Regions from separate parts of the Streptomyces sp. NBC_00210 genome, predicted to be linked through region 2. Evidence: riboswitches for the same ligand, from Rfam matches in the RefSeq annotation. Region 2 holds a riboswitch; each other region holds the start of a gene.
What was found. Region 2 has a riboswitch for thiamine pyrophosphate ahead of thiC (phosphomethylpyrimidine synthase ThiC). Riboswitches for the same ligand answer to the same signal wherever they lie in the genome.

Region 1 (6,609 bases), 2.1 Mb from region 2:
CGCACCCCCGCCGACACCTTCCGCGAGACGGGCATGTACCAGGTGCCGGGCCCGGCGCTGGCCGGTGCGCGCGGCGCGCTGCTGCCCGCGGCCAACCGGTCGCCACTGCCCGGGCTGCACTTCGCCGGCGGCTGGGCCCACCCGGGCGGCTCTCTCGCGCACGCGGGGATGTCGGGGGCGCTGGTGGCCGGTCTGATCGTGGAGGGCGCGGACTTCCGCGGCTCTCAGTGACAGGCCCTGGCTGACAGGCCCTAAGCGTCAGTAGCGGTACTGCTGCTCGTTGTACCCGGACCCGGTGTCGTAGCCGTAGGGCGAGGGCTGCTCCGCCGGCATCGGCGGAGCCTGCTGCTCGCCGTCGCGCTGCTGGGGCACCCACACCCCGCCGGGCGGCGTCTCGCTGTGCTGAGGCTGTGCGTAGGGGTCCGCGTACTGCTGCTGGCCGCCGTAACTGTCATAGCTGTCGTACGTGTTGTACTGCTGTCCGCCCACGTACGGATCGGAGTAGGGGGCGTACTGCTGCTGCCCGCTTCCGTAGTCGTACTGACCGGCGTAGCTCTCCTGGCCGGTGGGCTGCTGGGCGTAGCCGGAGTAGTAGGTGTCGTACATGCCGCCGTACTGGCCGTAGCTCTGGCTCTGGTCCTGTTGCTGCTGCGCCGCCGCATAGGCCTGGTCGCTGTAGACGCCGTACTGCCCGGTGTCGTCCGGGAGCGGCTGCGGCTCGTACACCGGCTCCGGCTCGTATCCGGACGCCGGCTCGGCCGCGCCGTGCTCGTAGGAGAGGTCCGAGACCTCGAGTGTTGGCTCGCGCAAAGCGGCCTCGTCCGGCCTGGCGCCGGACTTGCGACGGCGGCTCACGCCCGGACTGCCGCCGAGCGCCCAGCCGGTGGAGAAGCCCCGGCGGAACGAGAGCGTGACGTACGTCTGGCCGACCGCGAAGGCTATCGCGCCCAGCGCGATCACCACGACGGAGGGCAGCAGTACGCCGACGACCACGCCGAGGAATCCGGCGAACGCGAGCAGCCGCCAGCGCAGTCGCGCCTTGTACTGCAAGAGCACCTCGCCGAGCAGCCACAGCGCGACGATGCCGAACGCGGCGTAGAGGACCGTCCAGCCCATGCCCGCCCCTCTCCTTCGGTCACCGCCCGGGGTGGGGGCGGGTGCGACCGATCACGACTGCTCGTGCAGTCCGAGATTCTCGTAGATTTCGAGCGTCGCAGTGGAGTTGTTGAGCGTAATGAAATGCAGTCCGGGGACACCCTCGGAGAGCAAACGTGCGCAGAACTCCGTTGCGAACTCGATGCCAATGGAGCGTACAGCGGCGGGATCCTCCTTGACGGTGAGGATCCTCTCTTTCAGGTCCGGCGGGAACGAGGCATTGCTGAGCTGGGCAAAACGCTCGAGCTGCTTGACGCTGGTGACCGGCATGACCTCGGGGATGATCGGGGTCTCGCAGCCTGCCTCCGCGACCCGGTCGCGCAGCCGCAGATAGTCCTCCGGCTGGAAGAACATCTGCGTGATCGCGTAGTCGGCACCGGCGCGGCACTTATCCACGAAGTGCCGGGTGTCGGTGTCCCAGTCCTCCGAGCGCGGATGCATCTCGGGGAAGGCTGCGACGCCGACGCAGAAGTCACCGGACTCCTTGATCAGCTGGACGAGCTCGGCCGCGTACCGCACCCCGTCGGGGTGCTTGACCCACTCGCCCATCGGGTCGCCGGGCGGGTCGCCCCGGACGGCGAGGATGTTGCGGATCCCGGCGTCGGCGTACTGGCCGATCATGTTGCGCAGCTCGGCGATGGAGTGGTTCACCGCGGTGAGGTGTGCGACGGGGGTGAGGGTGGTGTCGGCGGCGATCTGCTCGGTGGCCTTGACGGTACCGGCGCGCGTCGAGCCGCCCGCGCCGTAGGTCACGGAGACGAAGTTCGGGGCGACGGCCTCGACCCTGCGGAGCGCGTTCCAGAGGTTCCGCTCGCCCTTCTCGGTCTTGGGCGCCCAGAACTCGAAAGAGTAGGAAGGTTTGCCGGTCGCAAGCAGCTCGCGCACTGTCCGTGCGCGATCCGTCCTGGTGGAAGCTGTTCCGAGGGCCATAACTGCAGGTTATCCAGGGCTCGACGGTCACCCAACCAGAACCAGGGAATATGTCCGTATTGTCTGCCTAATGTCCACCCCTCGGACAGTTATGCGCTTCCCGTTGTCCACCGCGCCCCCTTCACGCGCCGCCTATGCGTCTCATGCGCCATCTATGCGTCGCGCTCCCTGACGCGCTTGGCCAAAGACGCGGACGCCGCCGCGGGGTCGTCGGCCTCGGTGATGGCCCGTACGACGACGATCCTGCGCGCGCCCGCGTCCAGCACCTCCTCGAGGTTGCCCGCGTCGATCCCGCCGATCGCGAACCACGGCCGGTCGGTCTCCAGCCCTGCCGCATACCGCACAAGGCCGAGTCCCGGGGCGTACCGCCCGGGCTTGGTCGGGGTGGGCCAGCACGGTCCGGTGCAGAAGTAGTCCACGCCGGGCTCGGCGACGGCCGCATCCACTTCGGACTCCGCGTGCGTCGAGCGGCCGGTCAGCACCTGGTCGCCGAGGATCGCGCGGGCGGCCGGGACCGGCAGATCGCCCTGGCCCAGATGCAGCACGTCGGAGCCGATGGCGTGGGCCACGTCCGCGCGGTCGTTCACGGCGAGCAGCTTGCCGTGCCGGCGGCAGGCGTCCGCGAAGACCTGGAGGTGCTCGAGCTCCTCGGCCGCTTCCATGCCCTTGTCGCGCAGCTGCACGATGTCGACCCCGGAGGCGAGCACGGCGTCGAGGAACTCCGCGAGGTCACCCTGCTTCTTCCGGGCGTCCGTGCAGAGATAGAGCCGGGCGTCGGACAGCAGCTCACGAGCCGTGGGCATGGGTGTTTCCCCCCGTTGGGTGGGCGGTGTGCGGGCAGGGACGCTCGGCCCCCGTCCCGCACACCGCGTGGTGTTGTCTTCAGGACCCCGTGACGCCAGGACGTGGCATCACGAAGTCCGGATGTCAGACGGCGAGCGCCTGGGCACGGCGCTTCACCTCCGTGCCGCGATTCTCGCTGAGCGCCTGCGCGGGCGTGCCCGGCAGGGTCGGGTCGGGAGTGAAGAGCCACTCCAGCATCTCTTCGTCGGTGAAGCCGTCGTCCTTCAGGAGCGTCAGGGTCCCGGCGAGACCCTTGACCACCTTGTTGCCGTCGATGAAGGCGGCAGGCACCTGAAGCGCCCGGTTCTCACCGCGGCGCACGGCGATCAGCTGGCCCTCCTTGACCAGCTGCCGTACGCGTGTCACCTCGACATCGAGCATTTCCGCGATGTCGGGAAGGTGGAGCCAGGCGGGGACGAGAGCATCGATTTTTGCGTCAATCTCGGTCACAGGACAAGCGTGCCATCCCGGACTGACAGTCGGTAGCCGGACCCCTCGTGCGGCAGCTCGCTGCCCCCTAGACAGCCGCCGCCTTCAGAGGGACGGACAGGTCTGCCGCGAGGTCCGGATCCAGCCGCGCGCCGGACAGGATGAGCTTGCGCCCCTGCGCCAGGTCACGGGCCCTGCCCACGGCGAGCAGCGCGACCAGCGCACCCTCGCGCAGCCAGAGCACCGACCAGGAGGCGTCGGCCGGATCACCCCGCCACACCATGGTGTCGGCGGCGGTGTGATGGCCCGCGTACTGCACAAAGCGGCCGAACTGCTCGGACCAGAAATACGGCACCGGGTCATAGACCTGCGGGGCCTCGCCCACGACGTTGGCGGCCACCGTGCGCGGCCCCTGCAGGGCGTTGTCCCAGTGGTGCACGAGCAGCCGCTCGCCGTAGCGGGCGGACGGGAAGGAGGCGCAGTCCCCCACCGCGTACACGTCGGGCAGCGAGGTGCGCAGATACTCGTCCGCGGTGATTGCTCCGTCCGGGCCGAGCCCGATGCCGGAGCCCGCGAGCCAGCCGGTGGCGGGGCGCGCGCCGATGCCCACGACCACCGCCCCGGCCGGGAGCAGGCGGCCGTCCGCCAGGATCACCGTGCCCGGCTCGATGTCGGCCACGCGCGCGTGGGTGATCAGTTCGGCGCCGTACTCCGCGTACCAGTGGGCCATCGGGGCGGTGATCTCGGCAGGCAGGGCGCCCGCGAGGGGGCGGTCGGCGGCCTCGACGACGATCACGGCGCAGCCCGCCTCCCGGGCCGCCGTCGCGAACTCCGCGCCGATCCAGCCTGCGCCGACGACCACGACGTCGTGCTGCTGCGCGAGTACGGGGCGCAGCCGCTCGGCGTCGTCGAGGGTGCGCAGCAGATGGACGCCGGGGACGCCTTCGGTGCCGGGCAGGGTGATCGGCTCGGCACCGCTGGCGATGACCAGGACGTCGTACGGGACGGGCCCCGCCTCGGTGTCCAGTTCATGCGCGGCCGGGCGCACGCCGGTCACCTCGCAGCCCAGCCGCAGTTCGATGTCGAGCGCCTCGAAGTCGACCTCGAAGGCCGACCCCTCCGCCTTGCCGAGCAGGATCGCCTTGGAGAGCGGCGGTCTGTCGTACGGCTGGTGGGGCTCGGCGCCGATCAGGGTGACCGGTCCGGTGAAGCCCTGCTCGCGCAGCGCCACCGCGGTCTGCACGCCGGCCATTCCCGCGCCGACGACGACCACGCGGCGCCCGCCCTGTGCTGTCTGCTGCTGCTCGCTCACCCTGCAACCTTAACGATCTGACGACCCGTCAGGAAGTCGGGATCCGCGACGCCGCTCACCCCGCACTCCCTTACTGCGAGCTGATGGCTGGGGTTAGGGTGGCGACCGTAAGGCACTCGCGGGAGCCCGGACGCACCGGGCTGAGAGGGAGGCTGGCGGCCTCCGACCGTACGAACCTGATCCGGGTCATGCCGGCGAAGGGAGGGGCTGGACGCCCATGTCGCGTATTTCCGAAACGCGCACTTCAGACGTCCTCGTCATCGGGGGCGGAATCATCGGCCTGGTCACGGCCTGGCGCGCGGCACAGCGCGGACTGCGGGTCGCCGTCGCCGATCCGGAGCCGGGCGGCGGCGCCGCGCAGGTCGCCGCGGGCATGCTCGCCGCCGTCACCGAGCTGCACTACGGCGAGCAGCTGCTGCTCGGTCTCAATCTGGAGTCCGCCAGACGCTATCCCGCATTCGTCGCCGAGCTGGCGGAGGCGAGCGGGCAGCGCCTCGGGTACCGCGCCTGCGGGACACTCGCCGTCGCGCTGGATGCCGACGACCGCGCGCATCTGCGTGAACTGCACACCCTGCAACGCCAGTCCGGCCTTCAGTCGGAGTGGCTGACGGGCCGCGAATGCAGACGTCTCGAGCCGATGCTCGCACCCGGCGTACGCGGGGGCCTGCGGGTGGACGGCGATCACCAGATCGATCCGCGCCGACTGGCGGCCGCGCTGCTCACCGCCTGCGAACGGGCCGGGGTGATCTTCCACCGCGGCTGGGCGGAGCGGCTCTCCGTGGTACGGGACCGGGCGGCCGGGGCCGTACTGACCGACGGCGACGAGCTCACCGCGGATCAGGTCGTCCTGGCGGGCGGCAGCCTGAGCGGCAGGCTCGGCGGCTTGCCGGCGGACGTACTGCCTCCCGTGCGGCCGGTGAAGGGCCAGGTCCTGCGGCTGACCGTGCCCCCCGCGTACGCGCCCTTCCTCTCCCGGACCGTGCGGGCCGTGGTGCGCGGCAGCAATGTCTATCTGGTGCCGCGCGAGAACGGCGAGCTGGTCGTCGGCGCGACCAGCGAGGAGCTCGGCTGGGACACCACGGTCACCGCGGGCGGCGTGTACGAGCTGCTGCGCGACGCGCACGAGCTGGTGCCCGGCATCACCGAGCTGCCGCTCACCGAGACCCGCGCGGGGCTGCGCCCCGCCTCCCCCGACAACGCCCCGCTGCTGGGTCCGACCGCGCTGCCCGGTCTGCATCTGGCCACCGGGCACTACCGCAACGGGGTGCTGCTGACCCCCGTCACCGGCGATGTGCTGGCCGAGCTGCTGGTCACCGGCGCGCTGCCGGACGAGGCCCGCGCCTTCACGCCGCGCCGTTTCTCTCCCGTACCTCTGGAGCAGCCCGCATGAACGTCTCCGTCAACGGCGAGGCCCGCGAGCTCACCGCCGGAACCACCCTGGACACCCTGGTCACGGCCCTCACCGCCGCTCCCGCCGGGGTCGCCGCCGCCGTCAACGAAGCGGTCGTCCCGCGCAGCGAGTGGTCGGGCACGCTGCTCGGCGACGGCGACCGCGTCGAGGTCCTCACCGCAGTGCAGGGAGGCTGATCAACCATGGCCGACGACCGTCTCACCATCGGTGACACCGTCCTCAACTCCCGCCTGATCATGGGTACGGGCGGGGCACCGAGCCTCGACGTGCTCGAACGCTCCCTCGTGGCGAGCGGCACCGAGCTCACCACCGTCGCGATGCGCCGCCTCGACCCGACTGTCCAGGGCTCCGTGCTGTCCGTCCTGGAGAAGCTGAACATCCGGGTCCTGCCCAATACGGCGGGCTGCTTCACCGCGGGCGAGGCCGTGCTGACCGCCCGCCTCGCGCGCGAGGCGCTCGGCACGGACTGGATCAAGCTGGAGGTCGTCGCGGACGAACGGACCCTGCTGCCCGATCCGATCGAGCTGCT
Region 2 (6,609 bases):
ATACAGTGACAATCCGCTGCCGCCCCTGGGAAATCTGCCTCTTGGGAAAATCGTGCGGCGGCCCTCGGGGGCGGCCCCCGCGGGCGAGTTGCCCGTCACCATGCCTGGGGGTGCCCTATGGCCACGGCTACGGCTACGAATGTTCCTTCCCCAACCCTGATCGGTTCAGTGCAGCGGGCGCTGAGGCTGCTGGAGGCCGCGGGCTCGCATCCCGACGGAGCCCCCGCAAAACAGCTGGCCCGCGAGGCGGGGCTCCCGCTTCCCACCGCGTACCACCTGCTGCGCACCCTGACACACGAGGACTATCTGCGCCGTGAGAAGGGCGTGTTCGTCCTCGGCGACGCGGTCGGGCGGCTCGCCTCGGGCGGCTCTCTCCACAATCCGGAATGACCACATCTCGCCATCGATGAGCTGTGCAAAGCCATGGAGAGGCTGCTCAACTCCCTTGTGTTCTCTATCAGTATCTGAAAAATCACTCCTTGTGATCACTTAGCGCTTACTGGACGATTGCGTCAAGAGGGCCATGGCGGATCATTCCTGGCCGTTTTGAGCCGAGTTATGTGTTCAGTGCTTGATCCAATGTGGGGTTACAAGATGCGCCAGTCGGTCCAGGCCGAGGTCCTGATGAACTTCCTTGTCTCCGAGGAGCTCTCATTCCGGATCCCGGTGGAGCTCCGGTACGAGACGGGGGATCCGTTCGCGGTGCGGATGACCTTCCATCTGCCCGGGGACGCCCCGGTGACCTGGGCCTTCGGCCGGGAGTTGCTGCTCGACGGGATCAACGGGCCGAGCGGGGACGGTGATGTGCGCATCACGCCGACCGGGCCCGAGGGGCTTTCCGATGTCGTCATCCAGCTCCAGGTCGGTTGCGACCGGGCGCGGTTCCGGGTGGGCGTGGCGCCGCTCGTGGCTTTCCTCGACCGCACCGACAAGCTGGTGCCACTGGGGCAGGAGCGTACGTTCGGTGACTTCGAGGTCAGTCTCGAAGATGCGCTGGGGCGCATCCTCGCCGAGGAGAACGCCGGCTGAGCCCACCGCCCGTCTGCTTGGTCCCGTGCCACATCGCGTGCTCGGTGGGCTACCTCTTGCGGCGACGGCCGCTGCCGCCCCGCACCGGCGATCTGCCGGCCTTCGCAGACGCCCCCGGCCGGTCGGCGGAGACCACCAGCCCCGCGAGCGCGGTGGTCACCGGCACCGAGGCGACCAGGCCGATCGACCCCACCAGCATCCGTACGATCTCCTCCGCCACCAGTTCACTGTTGGCCACCGTCCCCACGCTGCTCTGCGCGATCGAGAAGAGCAGCAGCAGCGGCAACGCCGCGCCCGCGTAAGCCAGTACGAGCGTGTTGACGACGGAGGCGATGTGGTCCTGGCCGATCCGCATACCGGCCCGGTAGAGCCTTCGCGGGCCCATGTCCGGGTCCGCCTGGTGCAGTTCCCACACCGCCGAGGTCTGGGTCACCGTCACGTCGTCGAGCACGCCGAGCGAGCCGATGATGACGCCGGCGAGCAGCAGACCGCTCATGTCGATGTTCGGGTACAGGCCGTGGATCAGGCCGGTGTTGTCGTCGGTGTTGCCGGTCAGGCTCGCCCAGCCGATGAAGAGCGAGCCGAGCAGTCCGGTCAGCAGCAGCGAGACCAGTGTGCCGAGGACCGCGACCGAGGTGCGCGCGCTGAGACCGTGGCACAAATAGAGCGCGATCAGCATGATCGCGCCGCCTCCGACCACCGCGACGATCAGTGGATTGGAGCCCTGCAGGATAGCGGGCAGGATGAACAGCGTCAGGACGGCGAAGGAGGCCGCGAGCGCGATCAGAGCCATCACGCCGCGCATCCGTCCCACCACCACCACCGCGAGGGCGAAGATCCCGGCCAGTACCGTAATCGGGAACTTCCGGTTCACATCGGTCACGGAGTACTGCAGATCGCGGGGCGCGTCGGGGGCGTACGCCACCACCACGCCCTGGCCCTCGCTCAACTGCCGTGATGCGTCGGGCTGGATGATCTCGCTGAAGGTGCGGCCCTTGTCCTTGCCGGTGGTGACCTCGATCGTCGCCTTCTTGCAGCTGCCCTTCTGGGAATTGACCGCCTCACGTCCCTCGGGCGTGGATGTGTCACCGGTCGGCGGGACCGCGACGTTCACGTCCTTGCAGTTGACCTTCTCGACCTGCGTGACCTTGCCCTGCTGGGTCTGCCGGTCGAAGCCGACGCCCGTGCGCTCATGGCCGGGGGCGCCGCCCGGCCAGAGCACGACCAGGCCCACGACGACCGCGGCGGCGAAAGGAATCAGCACCGCGGCAATGACCTTGCGGAGGTGTAGCGAGACGGGCGCGGCGGGCCCATGGCTGTGGGAATGGCCATGGGACTCGGGCTGCTGCGGCGATGAGGTCGGCGGCGTTGTCACCGACCGATCATCGCAAGAACGAGAGGACCCCTCTGTTCAGCACGCCAGAAATGGCGCTAGCGTGGTGGCACCTTTGCACACGCGGGAGCTCGGAGCACCGGGCTGAGAGGGCGCTGACCTCCGTACGAGACGTACGGAAGCCGCTGCGTCGACCGCCGAACCTGTTACCGGGTAATGCCGGCGTAGGGAGTAGGTCTCATGACCGTTCAGGATGCACGCACGCCTGCCACCAGCCAGGACGAGCGCAAGCCGGGCTGGCACAAGGGGTACGTCGAGGGCTCGCGCCCCGACCTCCGGGTGCCGGTCCGCCAGGTGCACCTCACCAACGGCAAGGACGTGACGCTGTACGACACGTCCGGTCCGTACACCGACCCGAGCGTCGAGACCGACGTCCGCCGCGGTCTGGCGCCGCTGCGGGAGAACTGGATCATCGGCCGCGGCGACACCGAGGAGTACGCGGGCCGACCGGTCCGCCCCGAGGACGACGGGATCAAGCACACCTCGCCGCGCGGCGGTCTGCGCAACCTCGACGCGGTCTTCCCCGGCCGCCCGCGGCAGCCCCGCCGGGGCCGCGCCGGAGTGGCGGTGACGCAGCTCGCGTACGCCCGACGTGGCGAGATCACGCCGGAGATGGAGTACGTCGCGATCCGCGAGAACGTCGCCCCCGAGGTCGTACGTGAGGAGATCGCGGCAGGCCGTGCGGTCCTGCCCGCCAACGTCAACCACCCGGAGATCGAGCCGATGATCATCGGCAAGAGGTTCCTGGTGAAGGTCAATGCCAACATCGGCAACTCCGCGGTCACCTCCTCCATCGAGGAGGAGGTGGAGAAGATGACCTGGGCGACCCGCTGGGGCGCGGACACCGTCATGGACCTCTCCACCGGCCGCAACATCCACACCACCCGCGAGTGGGTGCTGCGCAACTCCCCCGTGCCGATCGGCACCGTGCCGCTCTACCAGGCGCTGGAGAAGGTCGACGGCAAGGCCGAGGAGCTGACCTGGGAGATCTACAAGGACACGGTCATCGAGCAGGCCGAGCAGGGCGTGGACTACATGACGGTCCACGCGGGCGTGCGGCTGCCGTACGTCCCGCTGACTGCCAACCGCAAGACCGGCATCGTCTCGCGCGGCGGCTCGATCATGGCGGCCTGGTGCCTGGCGCACCACAAGGAGTCGTTCCTGTACGAGAACTTCGAGGAGCTCTGCGAGATCCTCGCCTCGTACGACGTGACGTACTCCCTCGGTGACGGACTGCGGCCCGGCTCGATCGCGGACGCCAACGACGAGGCGCAGTTCGCTGAGTTGCGCACGCTCGGGGAACTCAACACGATCGCCAAGCGTTTCAATGTGCAGACGATGATCGAAGGCCCCGGTCACGTCCCGATGCACAAGATCAAGGAGAACATCGACCTCCAGCAGGAGATCTGCGAGGAGGCCCCCTTCTATACGCTCGGCCCGCTCACCACGGACGTGGCCCCGGCGTATGACCACATCACCTCCGGCATCGGGGCGGCCATGATCGCCTGGTGGGGCACGGCGATGCTCTGCTACGTGACGCCCAAGGAGCACCTGGGCCTGCCCAACCGCGACGACGTGAAGACCGGCGTCATCACCTACAAGATCGCGGCACATGCCGCCGACCTCGCCAAGGGTCACCCGGGCGCGCAGGAGTGGGACGACGCGCTGTCCGACGCGCGCTTCGAGTTCCGGTGGGAGGACCAGTTCAACCTGGCCCTCGACCCGGACACGGCACGGGAGTTCCACGACGAGACGCTGCCGGCCGAGCCGGCGAAGACCGCGCACTTCTGCTCGATGTGCGGCCCGAAGTTCTGCAGCATGAAGATTAGCCAAAGCATCACAGAGCAGTTTGGCGGTACTGCGGCTGCGGGAGCGACGGCCGAGGAGGTCGCTGAGGGGATGCTCCGGAAGTCGAAGGAGTTCGCCGAGGCGGGGAACCGGGTGTATCTGCCGCTGGCGGACTGAGGCTCACGTGCAGACGGCCCGCGCCTCCGTGGTCCTCAGGCCAAGTTGGAGGCGCGGACCGCCTGGACATCGTCGACGTAGTGGGAGAGCTCTGACCCTCGGGTGGTGGGGCCAGTGCTCAGTGGTGATCAACTGACCTTGGGGAGTGACCTCCCGGCGCGGAGTGGTCTTCGGCCCCGAGCGCCGGCCGGGGGTCACTCCGGCTGGTGCTCGGGGCCGCCGAAGTCCGGGCTGGTGAAGTCCGGGCTGGTGAAAGTGGGCCGCTGTCCCGCCGTCGAGCCCTCGTTCGGGCTGGAGTAGTCCGGGCCGCTGTAGCCGACCTTCGGGATACGGCTCACATGGCGCGGTGGAGCCGACGAGGTCGGGTCGGCGCTGGGGTCCGCCAGCGCGGCCCGCAGGAAGGGAAGGAGTCCACGCTCAAGCAGGGCGTGCCGCCAGGCCTCCTTGGCACGGGACACCTCGTCGGGCAGCTCGCCCGTCGACTCCTCGGCCGGGACCTGCGTAGCGCCGTTGCGCAGAGCCGTCAGCAGCAGCGCGATCGCTGCGAACAGAATGGCGACAGCCGTCAGAGCCCCGAAGAACCAGCCCGCGGAGACCAGGGTCTCGGCGAAGGACGGCGCGGGGCTGAGCATCTTCAGTATGTAGCCGACCAGAAGGAAGATCAGCGCGGCCGTCCCCGCGAGCACGGGGGCCAGCACGGCTATGACGGCGGTGAATCCCGCGCCGCGCTCGGAGTCCTCGTCCTCCCCGGCTGGGGCCAGCACGGAGTTGCGCACGGAGTCGGCGGCCGTCGGCGCCCGCATCTCCTCGCGGATCTTTATGTAGTGCTCGTACTCGGCAGCGGCGGCGGTGGTGATCAGTGCCGTCGCGTTGAGGGCCATCGTGCGTAGTTGTTCGGCGTTCAGTCGCTGTCCCACGGCAGCGAGATCCGGACGGTCATGGGCGTTGCGCAGCGCGTCGTCGAGGATGCGCTCGTACTCGGCGCGGTCCTCGGTCAGCAGGTGCGGAGCGCTGTTCATGTGCATCCCCCGATGCTCCGTAGGGCCGGATCGCCCGCATCGATCGGGCAGTTGGGCAGAAACGGAGGAGAGCCTGCTACGGATAAGCCGATGGTAGAGCGGTTACGGCACGGGGTGACAGGGGGTTTCAGTAAATCGCCTGCCGGGCTCGGTTCAGTTGGGCAGCGGAAGTTGGACGACAAGGAGCTTTCCGGCCATGGTCACGCCACCGTCCATGGCGATCGCAAGCCCGTCCGCGTACACGTGCGGGCCCTCGACGACCGGACGCTCGCCGTCCTCGCCGTCCTCGGTGCCGACCTCGCCGAGGAGATACGGAATCGGGCTGTGGCCGTGCACGATGCGGCGGCCGCCGTAGGCGCCGAGCAGTTCACGTACGGCCTCCGGCCCCGCCTCGTCGCGGAAGGCGAAGCGCTTGGTGAACTTGCGGAACAGGTCCCAGCACTCGTCGGCGTCATTGCGGGTGAGGATCTCGTGCACGTTGTCGTTCACGTCCTCGATGCTGGAGCCGTACTCCAGATAGGCGGTCGTGTCGGAGTGCATCAGCAGATGCTCGTCCTCCTCGATCACCGCGTCCAGCCGCGCCATCCACTGGAGGTGGACCTCCTGCAGCCGGTCCATGTCGGACTTCTGGCCGCCGTTGAGCAGCCAGGCGGCCTGGAAGGTGGCGGTGCCGGCGCCGGAGTTGACCGGGGTGTCGCCGAACCGCTTGGCGCCGAGCAGCAGCAGCTCGTGGTTGCCCATCAGCGCCTTGCAGTAACCGCCGGCGGCCGCAGCCTCGGCGGAGAGCCGCATGACGAGATCGATGACGCCGATGCCGTCGGGGCCGCGGTCGGTGAAGTCGCCGAGGAACCAGAGGCGGGCGTGGCCGGCGGCCCAGTTGCCCTCGGCATCGATGAGGCCCTGTTCGCCGAGGGCCGCGACGAGTTCGTCGAGGTAGCCGTGGACGTCACCGACCACATAGAGCGGGCCGAGGCCGTCGGGCGCGGGCGCCTCGTCCGGGTCGACCTGGACCTGGACGGTGTCGCCGGGACCGCCGAGGTTGATCACCGGGAGATCGCGCTCGGTAGGGGTGTAGCCGTCAGGGGCCTCCCCCTCCGGGACGGCGTTACCGGGATGGGCGGACTCCGGCGGCTGCTGCGACGGCTGAGTCCGAGCAGGCGGTGCCTGGTCCTGCGGCATCACGTGCTCCTGAGCTGTCTGTTC
Region 3 (6,609 bases), 1.9 Mb from region 2:
GTCGTACACGCCATCGCGCGCGAGATCGCCGCGGTGGTCCGCGACGGCGCTCAGATCGCGGTCGTCATCGGCGGCGGCAACTTCTTCCGCGGGGCCGAGCTCCAGCAGCGCGGGATGGACCGGGCCCGCTCGGACTACATGGGCATGCTCGGTACGGTGATGAACTGCCTCGCCCTCCAGGACTTCCTGGAGAAGGAAGGCATCGACTCCCGCGTCCAGACCGCCATCACGATGGGGCAGGTCGCGGAGCCGTACATCCCGCTGCGTGCGGTACGGCACCTGGAGAAGGGCCGGGTCGTCATCTTCGGCGCCGGTATGGGGATGCCGTACTTCTCCACCGACACCACCGCGGCGCAGCGCGCCCTGGAGATCGACGCCGAGGCCCTGCTGATGGGCAAGAACGGCGTCGACGGGGTCTACGACTCCGACCCCAAGACCAACCCGGACGCGGTGAAGTTCGACGCGCTGGAGTACGGCGAGGTGCTCTCCCGCAACCTCAAGGTCGCCGACGCCACCGCCATCACGCTCTGCCGCGACAACGCTCTTCCGATCCTCGTCTTCGAACTGCTCACCGAGGGCAATATCGCTCGGGCCGTCAAGGGTGAGAAGATCGGCACGCTCGTGAGCGACCAGGGCACCAGGGCCTGACCCGGGGGTCGTCCCTCGAGGGATGGACAAAGTCCTGCCGGTCGGACACCGTGCAGGGAAGACGCGACGCAGGTTCCGCCGGCCCAGTCGAACGCCGGGCCTACTCAAGACACGCAGGAGCAAGTGGTGATCGAAGAGACCCTCCTCGAGGCCGAGGAGAAGATGGAGAAGGCCGTCCTGGTCGCCAAGGATGACTTCGCCGCGATCCGCACCGGACGTGCGCACCCGGCGATGTTCAACAAGATCGTGGCGGACTACTACGGTGCGCTGACCCCGATCAACCAGCTGGCCTCGTTCTCGGTACCCGAGGCGCGGATGGCCGTGGTGACACCGTTCGACAAGAGCGCGCTGCGCAATATCGAGCAGGCGATCCGTGACTCCGACCTCGGCGTCAACCCGAGCAACGACGGCAATATCATCCGGGTGGTCTTCCCGGAGCTGACGCAGGACCGCCGCAAGGAGTTCATCAAGGTCGCCAAGACCAAGGCCGAGGACTCCAAGATCTCGATCCGCTCCGTGCGCCGCAAGGCCAAGGAGACGATCGACAAGTTCATCAAGGACGGCGAGGTCGGCGAGGACGAGGGCCGCCGCGCCGAGAAGGAGCTCGACGACACCACCGCGAAGTACGTCTCGCAGGTGGACGAGCTGCTCAAGCACAAGGAAGCCGAGCTGCTCGAGGTCTGATGAACGACTCTTCCTGGGGGGCCCCGCCGAGAGCCGGTTACTGGGGGCCGCCCGACCAGGGGCCTGCCCCGGCGGGTCCCGCATACGATGAGCATGACGCACAGCAGACTCGGCCCATGCCCATCGTGCCGGACTTTCCCGACGCAGGTAGAGACGCCGAAGACCGTAACGACCGCGACCAGAGCAGCGATCGCGACCGGGGGGCCGCTCGGCTGAGTGGCCCCCTGTTCCGCGACGAGATTCCGCAGGAGCCCATGCCCACCCCGCCGCCGGCGTCCGAGCCGCCGCAGAAGAAGCGGGCGGGCCGTGATCTGCGCGCGGCCATAGGGGTCGGCGTCGGGCTCGGCGTGGTGATCGTGGCGTCCCTCTTCGTCGTCAAGGCCGTGTTCGTCGGCGTGATAGCGGTCGCCGTCGTGGTCGGCCTGTGGGAACTCACCTCGCGGCTCGAGGAGCGCAAACAGATCAAGGCCCCGCTGGTGCCGCTCGCGGTCGGCGGCGCGGCGATGGTGGTGGCCGGGTATGTGCGCGGTGCGGACGGCGCCTGGGTCGCAATGGCGCTCACGGCGCTCGCGGTGCTGGTCTGGCGGATGACGGAGCCCCCCGAGGGCTATCTCAAGGACGTCACGGCGGGCGTCTTCGCCGCGTTCTACGTTCCCTTCCTGGCGACGTTCGTCGCGATGATGCTCACCGCGGACGACGGGCCGCAGCGGGTGCTCACCTTCCTGGTGCTGACGGTGGTCAGTGACACGGGTGCGTACGCCGTCGGCTGGCGCTTCGGGAAGCACAAGCTGGCTCCGCGCATCAGTCCGGGGAAGACCAGGGAGGGTCTGCTCGGCGCCGTGGCGTTCGCGATGGTGGCGGGCGCGCTGTGCATGCAGTTCGTCATCGACGACGGCACCTGGTGGCAGGGCCTGCTGCTCGGCCTCGCGGTCGCGGTCAGCGCCACACTGGGCGACTTGGGCGAGTCGATGATCAAGCGGGACCTGGGCATCAAGGACATGGGCACGCTGCTGCCGGGGCATGGCGGCATCATGGACCGGCTGGACTCGCTGCTGCCCACGGCTCCGGTCGTATGGCTGCTGATGGTGATCTTCGTAGGCGGCGGCTGACCTGCGCGTTTATGCGTCAGGGGCTGGTTGTCCACAGGGCGGCCGGCCCCTCTTCGTATCTCTGCGACACTGGTAGGACCATGCCCAAGCCCGGAGAACTCACTTTCGTCGCGCCCCGCGGAGCCAAAAAGCCGCCGCGGCACCTCGCCGACCTCACACCCGCCGAGCGCAAGGACGCCGTCGCCGCGATCGGCGAGAAGCCGTTCCGCGCCAAGCAGCTCTCGCAGCACTACTTCGCGCGGTACGCCCACGACCCCGCCCAGTGGACCGACATCCCCGCCACCGCGCGCGAGAAGCTCGCCACTGAGCTGCTGCCCGATCTGATGTCCGTCGTACGGCACATCTCGTGCGACGACGACACCACCCGCAAGACCCTGTGGCGCCTGCACGACGGCACCCTCGTCGAGTCCGTGCTGATGCGTTACCCGGACCGGGTGACCATGTGCATCTCGTCGCAGGCCGGCTGCGGGATGAACTGTCCCTTCTGTGCCACCGGGCAGGCCGGGCTCGACCGCAATCTTTCGACCGCCGAGATTGTGCACCAGATCGTCGACGGCATGCGCGCCCTGCGCGACGGCGAGGTTCCGGGAGGCCCCGCGCGGCTGTCCAACATCGTCTTCATGGGCATGGGCGAGCCGCTCGCCAACTACAAGCGGGTCGTCGGCGCGGTCCGCCGGCTCACCGACCCCGAGCCCGACGGCCTCGGGCTCTCGCAGCGCGGGATCACCGTCTCCACCGTCGGCCTCGTGCCCGCGATGCTGCGCTTCGCCGACGAGGGCTTCAAATGCCGTCTCGCCGTCTCGCTGCACGCGCCGGACGACGAGCTGCGCGACACCCTGGTCCCGGTCAACACGCGCTGGAAGGTGCGGGAGGTGCTGGACGCCGCCTGGGAGTACGCGGAGAAGTCGGGCCGCCGTGTCTCCATCGAGTACGCGCTGATCAGGGATATCAACGATCAGGCATGGCGGGGCGATCTGCTGGGACGCATGCTCAAGGGCAGGCGGGTCCATGTGAACCTGATCCCGCTCAACCCGACGCCCGGTTCGAAGTGGACGGCATCCCGTCCCGAGGACGAGAAGGCGTTCGTGGAGGCCATCGCGGCCCACGGTGTGCCCGTGACCGTACGGGACACCCGTGGCCAGGAGATCGACGGAGCGTGCGGACAGCTGGCCGCCTCCGAGCGCTGACCTTGTAACCTGGCCTCGAAACATCTGCATATTCCGACAGGGGAGCGCCACAGCGCTGAGAGTGCGGTGCCAGTCACACCGCAGACCCTCTGAACCTTGCCCAGGTCATTCTGGGTAGGAAGTTCGGTCGTTACTCAAGCTGTTGCGCCCTGCCCGGATCCTGCCTCAGGACCGGGCAGGGCCGCGTCTCTTCCTGGTCATCTCCAGGAGGAATCTCAGTGAGCACCACCAAGAAGATCACGGTCACGGCGCTCGCCGCGGCCCTGGGCGTCAGTACGCTCGCGGCCTGCGGCAGCGAGCAGCCCAAGGGCTCCGCGTCCGACCGCCCGAAGCAGAAGACCGTGACGCTGGTCAGTCATGACTCGTTCGTCGCCTCCGCGTCCGTGCTGAAGCAGTTCACCAAGGAGACCGGCTACACGGTCAAGGTCCTCAAGAGCGGTGACGCGGGCGCCGCCCTGAACAAGGAGATCCTCACCAAGGGCTCTCCGCAGGGCGATGTCTTCTTCGGCGTCGACAACACCCTGCTCTCGCGCGCCCTCGACAACGGCTTGTTCACGCCCTACGAGGCCAAGGGCCTGGCCCAGGTGCCCGACGAGGTGCAGCTCGACAAGGACAAGCACCGCGTTACGCCTGTCGACACCGGCGACATCTGCGTCAACTACGACAAGAAGTACTTCGCGGACAAGAAGCTGGCCCCGCCGCAGTCCTTCGACGACCTGATCAAGCCCGAGTACAAGAACCTGCTGGTCACGGAGAATGTCGCGACCTCCTCGCCCGGTCTCGGCTTCCTGCTCGGCTCGGTCGGCAAGTACGGCGAGGACGGCTGGCAGGACTACTGGAAGAAGCTGAAGGCCAACGGCGTCAAGGTCGTCGACGGCTGGGAGCAGGCGTACAACGAGGAGTTCTCCGGCTCGGCGGGCGGCAAGAAGGCCAAGGCGGACCGGCCGCTGGTCGTCTCGTACGCATCCAGCCCGCCCGCCGAGGTGCTCTTCGCCAAGCCGCAGCCGGCCCAGGCGCCCACCGGCGTCTCGACCGGAACCTGCTTCCGCCAGACAGAGTTCGCCGGTCTCCTCAAGGGCGCCAAGAACGAGGAGGGCGGCAAGGCACTCCTGGACTTCCTGATCTCCAAGCAGTTCCAGGAGGACATGCCGCTCAACATGTTCGTCAACCCGGTGGTGAAGGGGGCGAAGGTGCCCGAGCTGTTCACCAAGTTCGGCGCGGTCGTCGACAAGCCGGAGACCGTCGCTCCCGACAAGATCGCCAAGAACCGTGAGCAGTGGGTCCAGTCATGGTCCTCGCTCGTAGTGAAGTAACGAAGTCCGTCCGCGGGAGCGCGCCGGGCGCGCTCCGCGGGAACGCGGCGCGGCTCGGGCTGATGGTCGTGCCCGTCGCGTTCTTCGCGGTCTTCTTCGCCTATCCCGTCAGCGCGATCGTCGGCCGCGGCCTCCAGATCGACGGAGTGTGGCAGTTCGGGCGGATCGGCGAGGTGATAGGCCGCGCCGACATCCAGCACGTGCTGTGGTTCACCACCTGGCAGGCGCTCGCCTCGACGGCGATCACCATGGTGATCGCGCTGCCCGGCGCGTATGTCTTCGCCCGCCTCGACTTTCCCTTCAAGCGGCTGCTGCGCGCGGTGGTCACCGTTCCGTTCGTGCTGCCGACCGTCGTCGTCGGCACGGCGTTCCTGGCGCTCCTCGGACGCGGCGGGCTGCTCGACGAGCTGTGGGGCATCAGGCTCGACACCACGGTGTGGGCGATTCTGCTCGCGCACGTCTTCTTCAACTACGCAGTGGTCGTACGGACCGTGGGCGGTCTGTGGTCGCAGCTCGACCCGCGGCAGGAGGAGGCCGCCCGGGTGCTCGGAGCCGGGCGCTTCGCCGCCTGGCGAAGGGTGACGCTGCCGGCGCTCGGGCCCGCCGTCGCCGCTGCCGCGCTGATGGTCTTCCTCTTCACCTTCACCTCCTTCGGCGTCGTACAGATCCTCGGCGGGCCGACCTTCGCCACGCTCGAGGTGGAGATCTACCGTCAGACCGCCCAACTGCTGGATCTGTCCACGGCGGCCGTGCTCTCCCTGCTGCAGTTCGCCGCGGTCGGAGCCATCCTCGCCGTGCACGCGTGGACGGTGCGGCGGCGGGAGAGCGCGCTGAAGCTGGTGGACCCGGCGGGGACCGCGCGGCGGCCGCGGGGCGCGGGCCAGTGGGCGCTGCTCGGCGGGGTACTCGCCACGATCCTGCTGCTGGTGCTCGTACCGCTCGGCGTCCTGGTCGAGCGCTCGCTCGACGGGCCCGGCGGCTACGGCTTCGGCTACTTCCGGGCGCTCACTTCCAGTGATGCGAGCGGCGGCACGTTCCTCGTACCGCCCATCGAGGCCGTGGCGAACTCGCTGGAGTACGCACTGGTCGCGACCGGCATCGCGCTGGCCGTCGGCGGACTCGCCGCGGCCGCGCTCACGCGGAAGGCCGGGCGGCTGGTGCGCGGCTTCGACGCACTGCTGATGCTGCCGCTCGGGGTGTCCGCCGTGACCGTCGGCTTCGGCTTTCTGATCACTCTCGACAAGCCGCCGCTCGATCTGCGGGCCTCGTGGATCCTGGTGCCGCTCGCCCAGGCGCTGGTCGGCGTCCCCTTCGTCGTACGCACGATGCTGCCCGTCCTGCGGGCGGTCGACGAACGGCTGCGCGAGGCCGCGGCGGTCCTCGGCGCGTCTCCGCTACGGGTGTGGCGGGAGGTCGACCTGCCGATGGTGCGACGGGCGCTGCTGGTCGCAGCGGGCTTCGCCTTCGCCGTGTCGCTGGGCGAGTTCGGCGCGACCGTCTTCATCGCCAGGCCCGACAATCCGACGCTGCCGGTCGCCGTGGCCCGTCTGCTCGGCCGTCCCGGTGAGCTCAACTACGGTCAGGCGATGGCCCTTTCGACCATCCTGATGGTCGTCTGCGCGGCCGCGCTGCTGCTGCTCGAACGTATCCGGCCCGACCGTTCAGGGG

Region 1: it holds a riboswitch for thiamine pyrophosphate, as region 2 does, so the genes downstream of both, thiO (glycine oxidase ThiO) here and thiC (phosphomethylpyrimidine synthase ThiC) in region 2, are expected to answer to the same signal.
Region 3: it holds a riboswitch for thiamine pyrophosphate, as region 2 does, so the genes downstream of both, OG729_RS10975 (thiamine ABC transporter substrate binding subunit) here and thiC (phosphomethylpyrimidine synthase ThiC) in region 2, are expected to answer to the same signal.

Annotation. Positions count from the first base shown of each region.
Region 1 is NZ_CP108120.1:6,464,394-6,471,002, reverse strand. Features, by position in the region: gene OG729_RS29235 (phytoene desaturase family protein) at 1-231, shown strand, start outside; gene OG729_RS29230 (hypothetical protein) at 259-1,116, opposite strand; gene metF (methylenetetrahydrofolate reductase [NAD(P)H]) at 1,168-2,085, opposite strand; gene thiE (thiamine phosphate synthase) at 2,238-2,888, opposite strand; gene OG729_RS29215 (Rv2175c family DNA-binding protein) at 3,013-3,378, opposite strand; gene OG729_RS29210 (NAD(P)/FAD-dependent oxidoreductase) at 3,446-4,669, opposite strand; TPP riboswitch at 4,778-4,889, shown strand; gene thiO (glycine oxidase ThiO) at 4,887-6,059, shown strand; gene thiS (sulfur carrier protein ThiS) at 6,056-6,256, shown strand; gene OG729_RS29195 (thiazole synthase) at 6,263-6,609, shown strand, end outside.
Region 2 is NZ_CP108120.1:4,383,276-4,389,884, forward strand. Features, by position in the region: partial or broken gene OG729_RS19840 (helix-turn-helix domain-containing protein) at 118-369, shown strand; gene OG729_RS19845 (SsgA family sporulation/cell division regulator) at 595-1,029, shown strand; gene OG729_RS19850 (YibE/F family protein) at 1,079-2,404, opposite strand; TPP riboswitch at 2,476-2,610, shown strand; gene thiC (phosphomethylpyrimidine synthase ThiC) at 2,603-4,387, shown strand; gene OG729_RS19860 (hypothetical protein) at 4,582-5,412, opposite strand; gene OG729_RS19865 (metallophosphoesterase) at 5,560-6,609, opposite strand, start outside.
Region 3 is NZ_CP108120.1:2,463,493-2,470,101, reverse strand. Features, by position in the region: gene pyrH (UMP kinase) at 1-648, shown strand, start outside; gene frr (ribosome recycling factor) at 775-1,332, shown strand; gene OG729_RS10985 (phosphatidate cytidylyltransferase) at 1,332-2,441, shown strand; gene rlmN (23S rRNA (adenine(2503)-C(2))-methyltransferase RlmN) at 2,522-3,628, shown strand; TPP riboswitch at 3,657-3,767, shown strand; gene OG729_RS10975 (thiamine ABC transporter substrate binding subunit) at 3,847-4,941, shown strand; gene OG729_RS10970 (ABC transporter permease) at 5,004-6,609, shown strand, end outside.